3 regions of the Arthrobacter sunyaminii genome follow, and region 2 is predicted to be linked to each of the others. Evidence: riboswitches for the same ligand, from Rfam matches in the RefSeq annotation. Region 2 holds a riboswitch; each other region holds the start of a gene.
What was found. A riboswitch is a leader RNA that binds a small molecule or an ion and turns the genes downstream of it on or off. The one in region 2 is predicted to bind S-adenosylmethionine.
Positions count from the first base shown of each region.

Region 1 (3,268 bases), 1.8 Mb from region 2:
TCCTCCAGCTGCGCTCCATTGCCAAAGCGGTACTCCAGCTCAGCTTCGGAGCGGTAGGTAATGTGGGCGATCCGGCGGGCGAGGCCGAGACCGGCAACGGGAGCCCTGCCGTTGTAATAGTCGCCGCCGTTGAAGTCCGGATCCAGCCGGATGGCTTCCAGCTGCGCCTGGCCAAAGGCAATTTGCTCCGCGGAACTGGCAGCGGTGCAGGCAATGACGGCGCAGCGCTGCACCCGGCCGGGTTCGGTGGCGGCCCATTCCAAAGCACGGGCGCCGCCCAGGGAACCGCCGAGCACGGTGTGCCAGACGCGGATTCCCAGCTGATCGGCCAGGCGTGCCTCAGCGCGGACCGAGTCCCGGACCGTGACAAAGGGAAACCGCGAACCCCACGGGAGCCCCTGCGGATCCGGTGACGAGGGTCCGGTGGATCCGTAGCAGCCGCCGAGCATGTTGATGCAGACGACAAAGTACCGGTCAGTGTCCACCGTCTTGCCCGGACCCACCAGTGCGTCCCACCAGCCGTCCTCGTCGCTGCTGCCCCGGGCCACGTGGGTGCTGCCGGTGAGGGCGTGGGCCACCAGTACGGCATTGTCCGCATCCGCGTTGAGGGTCCCCCACGTCTCGTAGGCAAGGGAAACGTCCGGCAGGTAGCCTCCGGTTTCCAGGTGCAGGCTGCCGATGCGCGCATGCCGCAGCACCCCGTCCCCGGCGGAGTGCTGCGGCGCGGTGCGGCCGGCGGTTCCGGCAGCGTTTGAGGTAGAAGGAAGTGTCACGCTGCCCGCTACGCTCCCTTGGCTGCCCGGAACCCGGCGTCGAGGTCCGCAATAATGTCGTCAATGTGCTCAATGCCCACTGAAAGCCGGACCAGCCCGGGGCTGACTCCCGCTGCCAGCTGCGCCTCGGCCCCCAGCTGGCTGTGGGTGGTCGACGCCGGATGAATGACCAGGGAGCGCACGTCACCCACGTTCGCCACATGGGAGTGCAGGTCCAGGGCATCCACGAACCGCTTGCCGGCGTCGATGCCGCCGTTGATCTCGAAGGAGACAATGGCGCCCGTTCCGCGCGGCCCGTAATGGCGTCCGCGCTCGAACCACGGGCTGGACTCCAGGCCCGCATAGGCGACGGAGACGACGTCGTCGTGCCCTTCCAGCCAGTTGGCCACCGCGACGGCGTTGCTCACGTGCCGCTCCATGCGCAGGCTCAGGGTTTCCAGGCCCTGGGCAATGAGGAACGCGTTGAACGGGGACACGGAGGAGCCAAGATCGCGCAGCAGCTGGACCCGCGCCTTGAGGATGTAGGCGAGGTTGGCACCCAGAATGCCGCCGGCGCCCAGGTCACGGGCATAGACGAGACCGTTGTAGCTCTCATCCGGGGTGTTGAAGCCGGGGAATTTCTCCGGATCGGCACCGAAGTCAAAATTGCCCGAATCCACGATGACGCCCGCAATGGCGGTACCGTGCCCGCCGAGGTACTTGGTGGCCGAGTGCACCACAATGTCCGCACCCCACTCGATGGGCCGGATCAGGTACGGGGTGGAGAGCGTGTTGTCCACGATCAGGGGAATACCGGCCTCATGCGCCACTGCGCTGATGCCCTCGATGTCCAGTACGTCCTGGCGGGGGTTGGAGACCACCTCACCGAAGAAGGCCTTGGTGTTGGGCTGCACCGCCGCCCGCCACTGCTCCAGATTGTCCGGATCGGCCACGAACGTTGTGGTGATGCCGAACTTCTTCAGCGTGTGCTTGAACAGGTTGTACGTGCCGCCGTAGAGGCTGGGGCTGGCCACAATGTGGTCTCCGGCTTCGGCCACGTTGAGAATGGCGAAGGTTTCCGCGGCCTGCCCGGAGGCGAGCAGAAGTGCCCCGATCCCGCCTTCAAGGGAAGCGATCCGGTTTTCCACCGCTTCCTGCGTGGGGTTGCCGATGCGGGTGTAGATGGGGGCAAGCTCAGCCAGGGCGAACCGGTTGGCCGCTGCTTCCGCACTGGGAAAGACAAAGGACGATGTCTGGTAAATAGGCAGGGCGCGGGCGCCGGTAGCGGCGTCGGGCTCCTGGCCGGCATGGATGGAACGGGTTTCGAAGGACCAGTTTTCTGACACTGCTTAGCTCCCATAACCTAAGGGCCGCACAGAGACTTCCGGCCGGAACAAGGTAACCGGCAGCCACGTGGGACCCGCGCTTGCCCTGCATCCGTTGAGGCAGGGCCAGGTCTTCACCCGGGGCACCCCACCGCGGTTGGAGGGTTGCCGGCCAGCAAGCCGGGGCTATCTGCTGGCACTCATGACCTATCCCCTATGAAAACGGATAAGTCCGGCGCCTGCAAGGAGTGTGACGGATCATTTCCAGGGCGTCGGCGGCACGGATGGCGCGTACCTTTTCCCGGCGGCTGCGGGGAAAGCGCCTTTGGCCGCCTTAGGTGGTCCTAAGTCGAGACGCTGGTCACAACGTGCCATTATGGGCCGCATGCGCTTGGACCATGTATCTTATGCCAGTGAATCCGACGGTCTTTTGGCCACGACAGAGAGGATCGCAGACGCTCTGGGAGCGGACTTCGTCAAGGGCGGCGTCCATCCGCGTTTTGGTACGCGGAACATGATCCTTCCCCTGGCCAACCATCAGTACGTCGAGGTGGTGGAGGCCCTGAACCACCCGGCCTCGGACAAGGCTCCCTTCGGCCAGGCAGTGCGCCAGCGCTCCGAGTGCGGCGGCGGCTGGATGGGCTGGTGCGTGGCCGTGGATGACCTCGCCCCCTTTGAAGAACGGCTTGGACGGCTCTCCGTTCCGGGCAACCGGAAGTTCCCCGACGGACAGGAACTGACCTGGCGGCAGATCGGCATCAACGGCCTGATCGCCGACCCCCAGGTGCCGTACATGCTGCGCTGGGATGACGGAACCGAGGAACTGCACCCCTCGGCCGCCCTGCCCGGCATGCCCGGTGCCGTGAAGCTGGACTCGCTGACCATCGCCGGCTCCGCTGACCGTGTGGCGCAGTGGCTGGGCACCCCGGCCGAGGAACCGCTGGAGAACGTGGGTGTCACGTGGATTTCCCCCAAGGGCACGCCCGGCATCATGTCCGTCACGTTCAACACGGCCAAGGGCCTCGTCGAGATCTAGTTCTGCTGCCGTTCTGGGCATCCGCGCACCTTTCGGGCGGACCGGACCCCTGATCCGCTGCCGTTTTGGGCAGCTGCGCACCTTTTGGGCGGACCGGACCCCTGATCCGCTGCCGTTCTGGGCATCCGCGCACCCTTCGGGAAATCACTGCCGGT
Region 1 is NZ_CP076456.1:1,292,324-1,295,591, reverse strand. It holds gene metX (homoserine O-acetyltransferase MetX) at 1-773, opposite strand, end outside; gene KG104_RS05670 (bifunctional o-acetylhomoserine/o-acetylserine sulfhydrylase) at 782-2,098, opposite strand; SAM riboswitch class IV at 2,170-2,285, opposite strand; gene KG104_RS05665 (VOC family protein) at 2,463-3,113, shown strand.
Region 1: linked by a shared signal. The riboswitch ahead of KG104_RS05670 (bifunctional o-acetylhomoserine/o-acetylserine sulfhydrylase) and the one ahead of KG104_RS15415 (hypothetical protein) in region 2 are both predicted to bind S-adenosylmethionine.

Region 2 (3,268 bases):
TACGGGCGGCATTACCGGAAGTTTCATGGGCCCCATTCTTACCCGGTTTTCAGCCGAGGGGAATGGAAACGCCCAGCCCCGCGGCAAACGCGGTCAGCAGGTCCCGGCCCTGCTGCCAGTTCCCGATGCCGCTTTCATCATTGATGTGGGTCAGTGCTCCGGCGTCGATCACGGGGACACCCCAGGCCTGGGCCAGCAGCCGTGCTCCGGGGAGGGTGCAGTAGGGATCGTTTTCGCTGGCAACCAGCAGTCCGGGCACCGGAAGCGGCTCCAACCGCGGGTCCCGGAAAGATCCGGCAGTGTCCGGGAAGGCCGGCTCGGCCGGATCCGGCGGCGCCACCAGCAGCACACCCCGGGCGCCTTTCGGATTGCGCAGCAGCCACTCGGCGGAGGCCAGGCAGCCCAGGCTGTGGGCCACGAGGATGGTGTCACCGCCGCGGGAGCCGGCGGCGTCGTCGAGCGCGTCCATCCAGTTCTCCAGGTTCGGGTCATCCCACGACGACGGCGAAATCCGGGACACGTCCGGGGCACCGTCCTGCCACCGGCTTTGCCAGTGCTCATCATTGGAGCCGCCGATCCCGGGGACCATGGTCAGGTGCATGCTGTTCGCCTCTCATCCTGTGGTGCCGGGAGCCGGCAGCCGGGAATATCTGCTCGGAAACCGGTGCTGTCAATGAACATGAAGAAGATCGGTTTCCTGTCCTTTGGACATTACCGCGACGTGCAGGGTTCCTTTGTCCGCACCGCCAGGGACGCCCTGCTGCAGACCGTCGAAACGGCGGTGGCAGCCGAGGAAGCGGGTATTGACGGAGCCTTCCTTCGGGTCCACCACTTCGCCCCGCAGTTCGCTGCGCCGTTCCCTCTGCTGTCCGCCATGGCCGCACGGACTCACCGGCTTGAACTGGGCACGGCGGTGATCGATATGCGCTACGAAAATCCGCTGTACATGGCCGAAGAAGCGGCGGCCGCGGATCTGATCAGCGGCGGCAGGCTTCAGCTGGGCCTGAGCCGGGGTTCACCCGAGCCCGCGCTGCGCGGATATGAGGCATTTGGCTACGTTCCCACCGGGGACAGCACCGATGCGGATGAGGCCCGCAAGCACACGCTGGTGTTCCGGGCTGCGATTGCCGGTGCAGGTTTGGCGAACGCGGATCCGATGATGACCGGCAGTTCCGACGCACTGGCCATCGATCCGCAGTCCCCCGGCCTCGCAGAACGGATCTGGTGGGGTTCCGGAACCCGGGCGACGGCCAAGTGGACCGGCGAACAGGGCATGAACCTGATGAGCTCCACCCTGCTGACGGAGGATACAGGAGTTCCCTTCGACGAGCTCCAGGCCGAGCAGATTGCGGTGTTCCGCAAGGCCTGGGCCGATGCGGGACATGAGGGGACTCCGCGGGTATCCGTCAGCCGCAGCGTCATTCCGCTGGTGACCGACACCGACCGCCGGTATTTCGGGCTGCGCGCCCAGGCCGAGGGACGCGACCAGGTGGGGCGGCTCGACGGCGGCCTGGCCCGGTTCGGCAAGAGCTACATTGGCGAACCTGATGTCATTGCCGCCCAGCTTGCCGCGGACGCCGCGGTTCAGGCTGCGGACACGCTTCTGGTGACGGTGCCCAACCAGCTGGGCGTGGACTACAACGTGCAGCTGCTGGAGAACATCGTGAAGCATGTCGCGCCGGCGGCCGGCTGGCGCTGATGCCTCCCGCACCCGGCGGTTCCCGGCTGTCACCGGCATGCGCTATGGTGGTGTCAGCTTCACGAGAGGTGGCCAACGCCCGGAGGAATCCGGGTCCGTAAAAGCTCCGACTGGCCTCACACCAACCCCATGTTCGGCGGGTGGTTCGGATGACGAAGCGGCCTGACGCCGCCCGGCGCAGGCAAGGACAACCTGTAAAGGAACACGCTGTGAGCACTTCCAGTGACACCCGCTGCGCCAGCTTCCGGCCCGGCCATAACATCCATCAGATCCATGCCAAGAAGCTTGTTGGCTTCGATGACTGGGTGGATGCCCAGGCCTACGTGGACCTGGACCTGGGCATCGTCCAGGTGGTCGTGGACGGCAGGCAGCAGCTGATGTGGTTCCATGACCTGCCGACGCTGGCCCTGGCCCTCGCCGGTTCCGGCGGAGCGGCCCAGTGGTGCGCCCGATACTCCTCGCTCCTGGTCCCCGGCGGTTTCGACGGCCCGGCCCGGCGCTCTTTTTTCTACTTGGCGACGCCGGAAAAGCTCAGGCCGTGTAGCGGCTTCAGTTCAGCATCCGGCGCCGAAGCCGCTTCAGCACAGCAGGGCTGAGCCCGGCGTCGCGCAGGTACTGTTCCGCGTCCAGCCCGTCCAGGGCGCGGAACAGTTCACGCCGTCCGTCGGCCACCCGGGCGGCTTCCTGATCGGGAGTCAGCGGCTTTTCCCGCGGATGCACCTGCGTGGCGTGGAAGGCATTAATACCGCGGACCGCCTGCTCATAATCATCGGCAATGGCCTCCGGTGATGCCCCGGCCAGCTGGAGCAGCAGCATGGCAATGAGCCCGGTGCGGTCCCGGCCGGCGGAGCAGTGGATCACCACCGCGCCGTCGTCGGCGTCTGCGAGGGCCTGAACGACGGCGGCGATCTTCTCCGGCCAGCGGCGCAGGTTCTCCCGATACCACTTGGGTGAATCCATGTACGGGCCGCAGAGCGCGGTGAAGTCGGGATCGTTCGCTTCCTGGGTGGGCCGGGTCAGGAAGGTGATGCCGGCGGCGGCGTCGGCGCCCACCTCCGGGTCGGTGTCCCGGCGGCCCTGCTCGACGTCGTTGCGGAGGTCGACGACGGTGCGGACGCCTGCTTCGCGGGCCTGCGCCCAGCCGCGCTCAGTGAGCCATTCGGACCGGCCCATCCGGAAGATCCGGCCGGGTGCCACGGAGCCGCCGCCGGCAACCGGGATGCCGCCCAGGTCACGGGCATTCGCCGCGCCTTCCCACTCCACATCCCGGTTGCCCATCACGCCACTCTAGGACCAGTCGAAGAAGCCCTTGCCGGACTTCCGGCCGAGCTCGCCGCGCGCCACCTTGTCACGAAGGATCTGCGGCGGTTCAAACCGCGGACCAAGGGTTTCGGCAAGATACTCGGCAATGCCCAGGCGCACGTCCAGACCCACAATGTCGGTGGTCCGCAGCGGTCCCGTGGGGTGCTTGTAGCCCAGGACCATGGCGGCATCGATATCCTCTGCCGTGGCCACGCCCTCCTCCACCATGCGCATGGCTTCCAGGGCGATGGCCACTCCCAGGCGGGA
Region 2 is NZ_CP076456.1:3,401,565-3,404,832, forward strand. It holds gene KG104_RS15400 (ATP-dependent DNA ligase) at 1-27, opposite strand, end outside; gene KG104_RS15405 (RBBP9/YdeN family alpha/beta hydrolase) at 50-601, opposite strand; gene KG104_RS15410 (LLM class flavin-dependent oxidoreductase) at 674-1,699, shown strand; SAM riboswitch class IV at 1,757-1,893, shown strand; gene KG104_RS15415 (hypothetical protein) at 1,909-2,295, shown strand; gene KG104_RS15420 (tyrosine-protein phosphatase) at 2,249-2,977, opposite strand; gene KG104_RS15425 (3-hydroxyacyl-CoA dehydrogenase family protein) at 2,987-3,268, opposite strand, start outside.

Region 3 (3,268 bases), 710 kb from region 2:
CGTCCCCGGGGTATATTCCGTCCGGTAGGCACCGCGCTTCTGCAGCTCCGGCACCACAAATTCCACCACGTCCTCGAAGGTACCCGGGGTAATGGCGTAGGCCAGGTTGAAGCCGTCCACATCGGTCTCTTCCACCCACCGGATCAGCTCCTCGGCGACGTCGGACCCCGAGCCCACCAGCCGCGGACCCAGCCCGCCGATCCCCGCGGATTCGGCGATGTCGCGCACCGTCCAGGGTTCGCCGTCGTCCTTCGCTTTTTGGAAGTTGTCCGCGGCAGACTGGATCGCATTGGACTGCACATTGCCCAGCGGCTCGTCCAGGTTGTAGGTGGACAGATCCACGCCGAGCCAGCCGGACATCAGGGCCAGGGCACCCTCGTCGCTGGCGTACCGCTGGTAGTCCACATGCTTGGCTTCGGCTTCCTCGGATGTTGCCGCGGTGATGATGGTCAGCAGCGTGTAGATCCGGATGGAGTGGCGGTCCCGGCCGGCGGCTTCGGCGGCATCACGAATCCGGGTGACCGTGGCCCTGAGCTTTTCCTTCGTGGGGGCGCCCACGAAGACGGCCTCGGCATTGCCGGCGGCAAAGGCAATGCCCCGCGGCGAGGCGCCGGCCTGGAAGATCACCGGGGTGCGCTGCGGTGACGGCTCACTGATATGGATGCCGGGAACCTTGAAGTACTTGCCCTCATGGTTGATGTCATGCACCTTCGCCGGGTCGGTGAAGATGCCGCTGTCCTTGTCCCGGACGACGGCGTCATCCTCCCAGGAGCCTTCCAGCAGCTTGTAGATCACCTCGAGGTATTCATCCGCGTGGTTGTAGCGCTCGTCGTGCTCAAGCTGGTCTTCGGCACCCATGTTGCGGGCCGCCGAGGGCAGGTAGCCGGTAACCACGTTCCAGCCAACCCGGCCGTTGGTGAGGTGGTCCAGGGTGGAGAGGCGCCGCGCGAAGGGGTAGGGGTGTTCATAGGCTGTTCCCGCGGTGATGCCGAAACCGAGGTGCTCGGTGACCAGTGCCATGGCGGAGACCAGCAGCAGCGGGTCATTCACCGGCACCTGGGTGCCCTGCCGCAGTGTGGCCTCGTTGGAGTTTCCATACACGTCATAGGTACCCAGGACGTCTGCGATAAAAATGCCGTCAAACAATCCGCGCTCGCAGGTTTGGGCCAGGTTGGCCCAATAGCGGAGATCCGTGTAATTCGCGGACTGGTCCTGCGGATGGCGCCACAGTCCCGGAGACTGATGGCCCACGCAGTTCATGTCAAAGGCGTTGAACCGGATCTGCCGCCGGCTGTTCTGAGGTGTTGAGGAAGATGATTCGGACACGGGGAAATCCTTCGGGACGGGACGCACCCGCTGGGGCGCCGTACTTGCCGTTCGCGGACGCGACACGGCCGGATCCTCATCTGGGGCACCCCGCTACGGAAAGAGGGTTGCCGCCCAACCAGCCAGAGCTTTGCGTTGGGACTCATGATCCTTCGCCACCAGTATTTGCACAGCGGAACAGGCAAGGAAAGAACATGACCCCGTGTGAACGGATTTATGACCCCGCATGACCACTGGTTGGCAGCACGCCCCATCCTGTCCCAGACTCCACAGATAGCTTGGCCTCCACTCCCACCCCCCCGGCGCCCCCGCCGGCACAGGCGGCGTCGAAATATTACGCGGGGGACTTGCCGGTTTCCGCAATCGCGCGTTTAGTTGCTCTTGACCATCCCGAGCGGCTGAGAGACCTGGATCAGTGAAGCCGCAGCAACCCTGGTTGCCGTACCTCCTCCTTGAGGGACGGCAATAGCGAGGACAACACCGCAGGAGGCCTACCGGCCCAAGGCGTTATCCGTAGGGTGCTACTGCCAGGACCGATGGAGAGTTAACATGACCGCTCTGGCTTCACAGTCCCCTGCCGCCGCGCCGCCCCAAACGCGCGCCGCCGGCTCCGCCCTTCCCGTTGCCTTTTCCTCCCTCGGCCGCGCATTCGGCTCCGGCGGTGAAACCCACCAGGTGCTGCGGGACATCACCTTTGACGTACATGCCGGCGAAGTCCTGGCCATCCTGGGCTCCAGCGGCTGCGGAAAGTCCACGCTCCTGCGGGCCGCAGCCGGCCTGGACGCTCCAACCAGCGGGGAAGTCCGGATCAACGGAACACCCGTGCGCGGCATTGATGACCGGTGCGCCGTCGCGTTCCAGGAACCGCGGCTGCTGCCCTGGCAAACCCTGCAGGCCAACATCGCCATGGGCCTGCCCAAGGGCATCAGCGCCAAGAACGGCAAGGCCAAGGTGGCCGAACTGCTGGAGCTGGTGGAACTGGCCGCCTTCGCCAAACACCGTCCCCGGGCAGTTTCCGGCGGCATGGCGCAGCGCGCTTCTCTTGCCCGGGCCCTTGCCCGCACGCCCGGCGTGCTCCTGCTGGATGAACCGTTCGGTGCACTGGATGCCCTGACCCGACTGAAGATGCAGGACCTGCTGCTCGCGGTTCACCGGGCCACCCCCACCACGGTGCTGCTGGTAACCCACGACGTGGACGAAGCCCTCCAGCTGGCGGACCGCATCATCGTCCTGGGCAGGGAGCCCGGTGCTTCCGGAGCCACCATTACAGACACCATCACCGTGCCCGGCCCGCGCCCGCGGAACCGCGCCTCGGCCGAGCTGGCCCGAATGCGCGGCGAGCTCCTGGCCCGCCTCGGCGTCGACCGCCACTAGAACTTCTCCCGGCGTCACCCGTCTAAGGGCCGCTACCCCCGCCGTTCTGCGCCCATTTTGCGCATGAACCGCGATGCCTCGCAGCCAACTCATCAGAAAGAATTTCCATGAACAGCCGTTCCCTCAGTTCCCCCTCAGCTTCCCGCACCGCGCTCAAGGCCCTGGCCGCAGCCGCCGCCGCAGCTTCCCTGCTGCTGACCGGTTGCGTGGCAGGCGAGGATTCCGATGCCGCCGCCGACGCCGGCGCGGCCGACGGCGGAACCCTCACCCTCGACTTCGCCACCTACAACCCGCTCAGCCTGATCATCAAGGACCAGGGCTGGCTGGAATCCGCCCTCGCCGACGACGGCGTCACGGTGGAGTGGGTGCAGTCGGCCGGCTCCAACAAGGCCAATGAAAACCTGCGCTCCGGGGCGATCGACGTCGGTTCCACCGCAGGCTCCGCAGCACTGCTGCACCGCGCCAACGGATCCCCGATCAAGGCCATCGACATTTTCTCCCAGCCGGAATGGGCGGCCCTGGCGGTGGGCGCCGACTCGGACATCACCTCCGTGGCGGACCTCAAGGG
Region 3 is NZ_CP076456.1:201,125-204,392, reverse strand. It holds gene KG104_RS01010 (LLM class flavin-dependent oxidoreductase) at 1-1,326, opposite strand, end outside; SAM riboswitch class IV at 1,362-1,476, opposite strand; gene KG104_RS01005 (ABC transporter ATP-binding protein) at 1,876-2,700, shown strand; gene KG104_RS01000 (aliphatic sulfonate ABC transporter substrate-binding protein) at 2,808-3,268, shown strand, end outside.
Region 3: linked by a shared signal. The riboswitch ahead of KG104_RS01010 (LLM class flavin-dependent oxidoreductase) and the one ahead of KG104_RS15415 (hypothetical protein) in region 2 are both predicted to bind S-adenosylmethionine.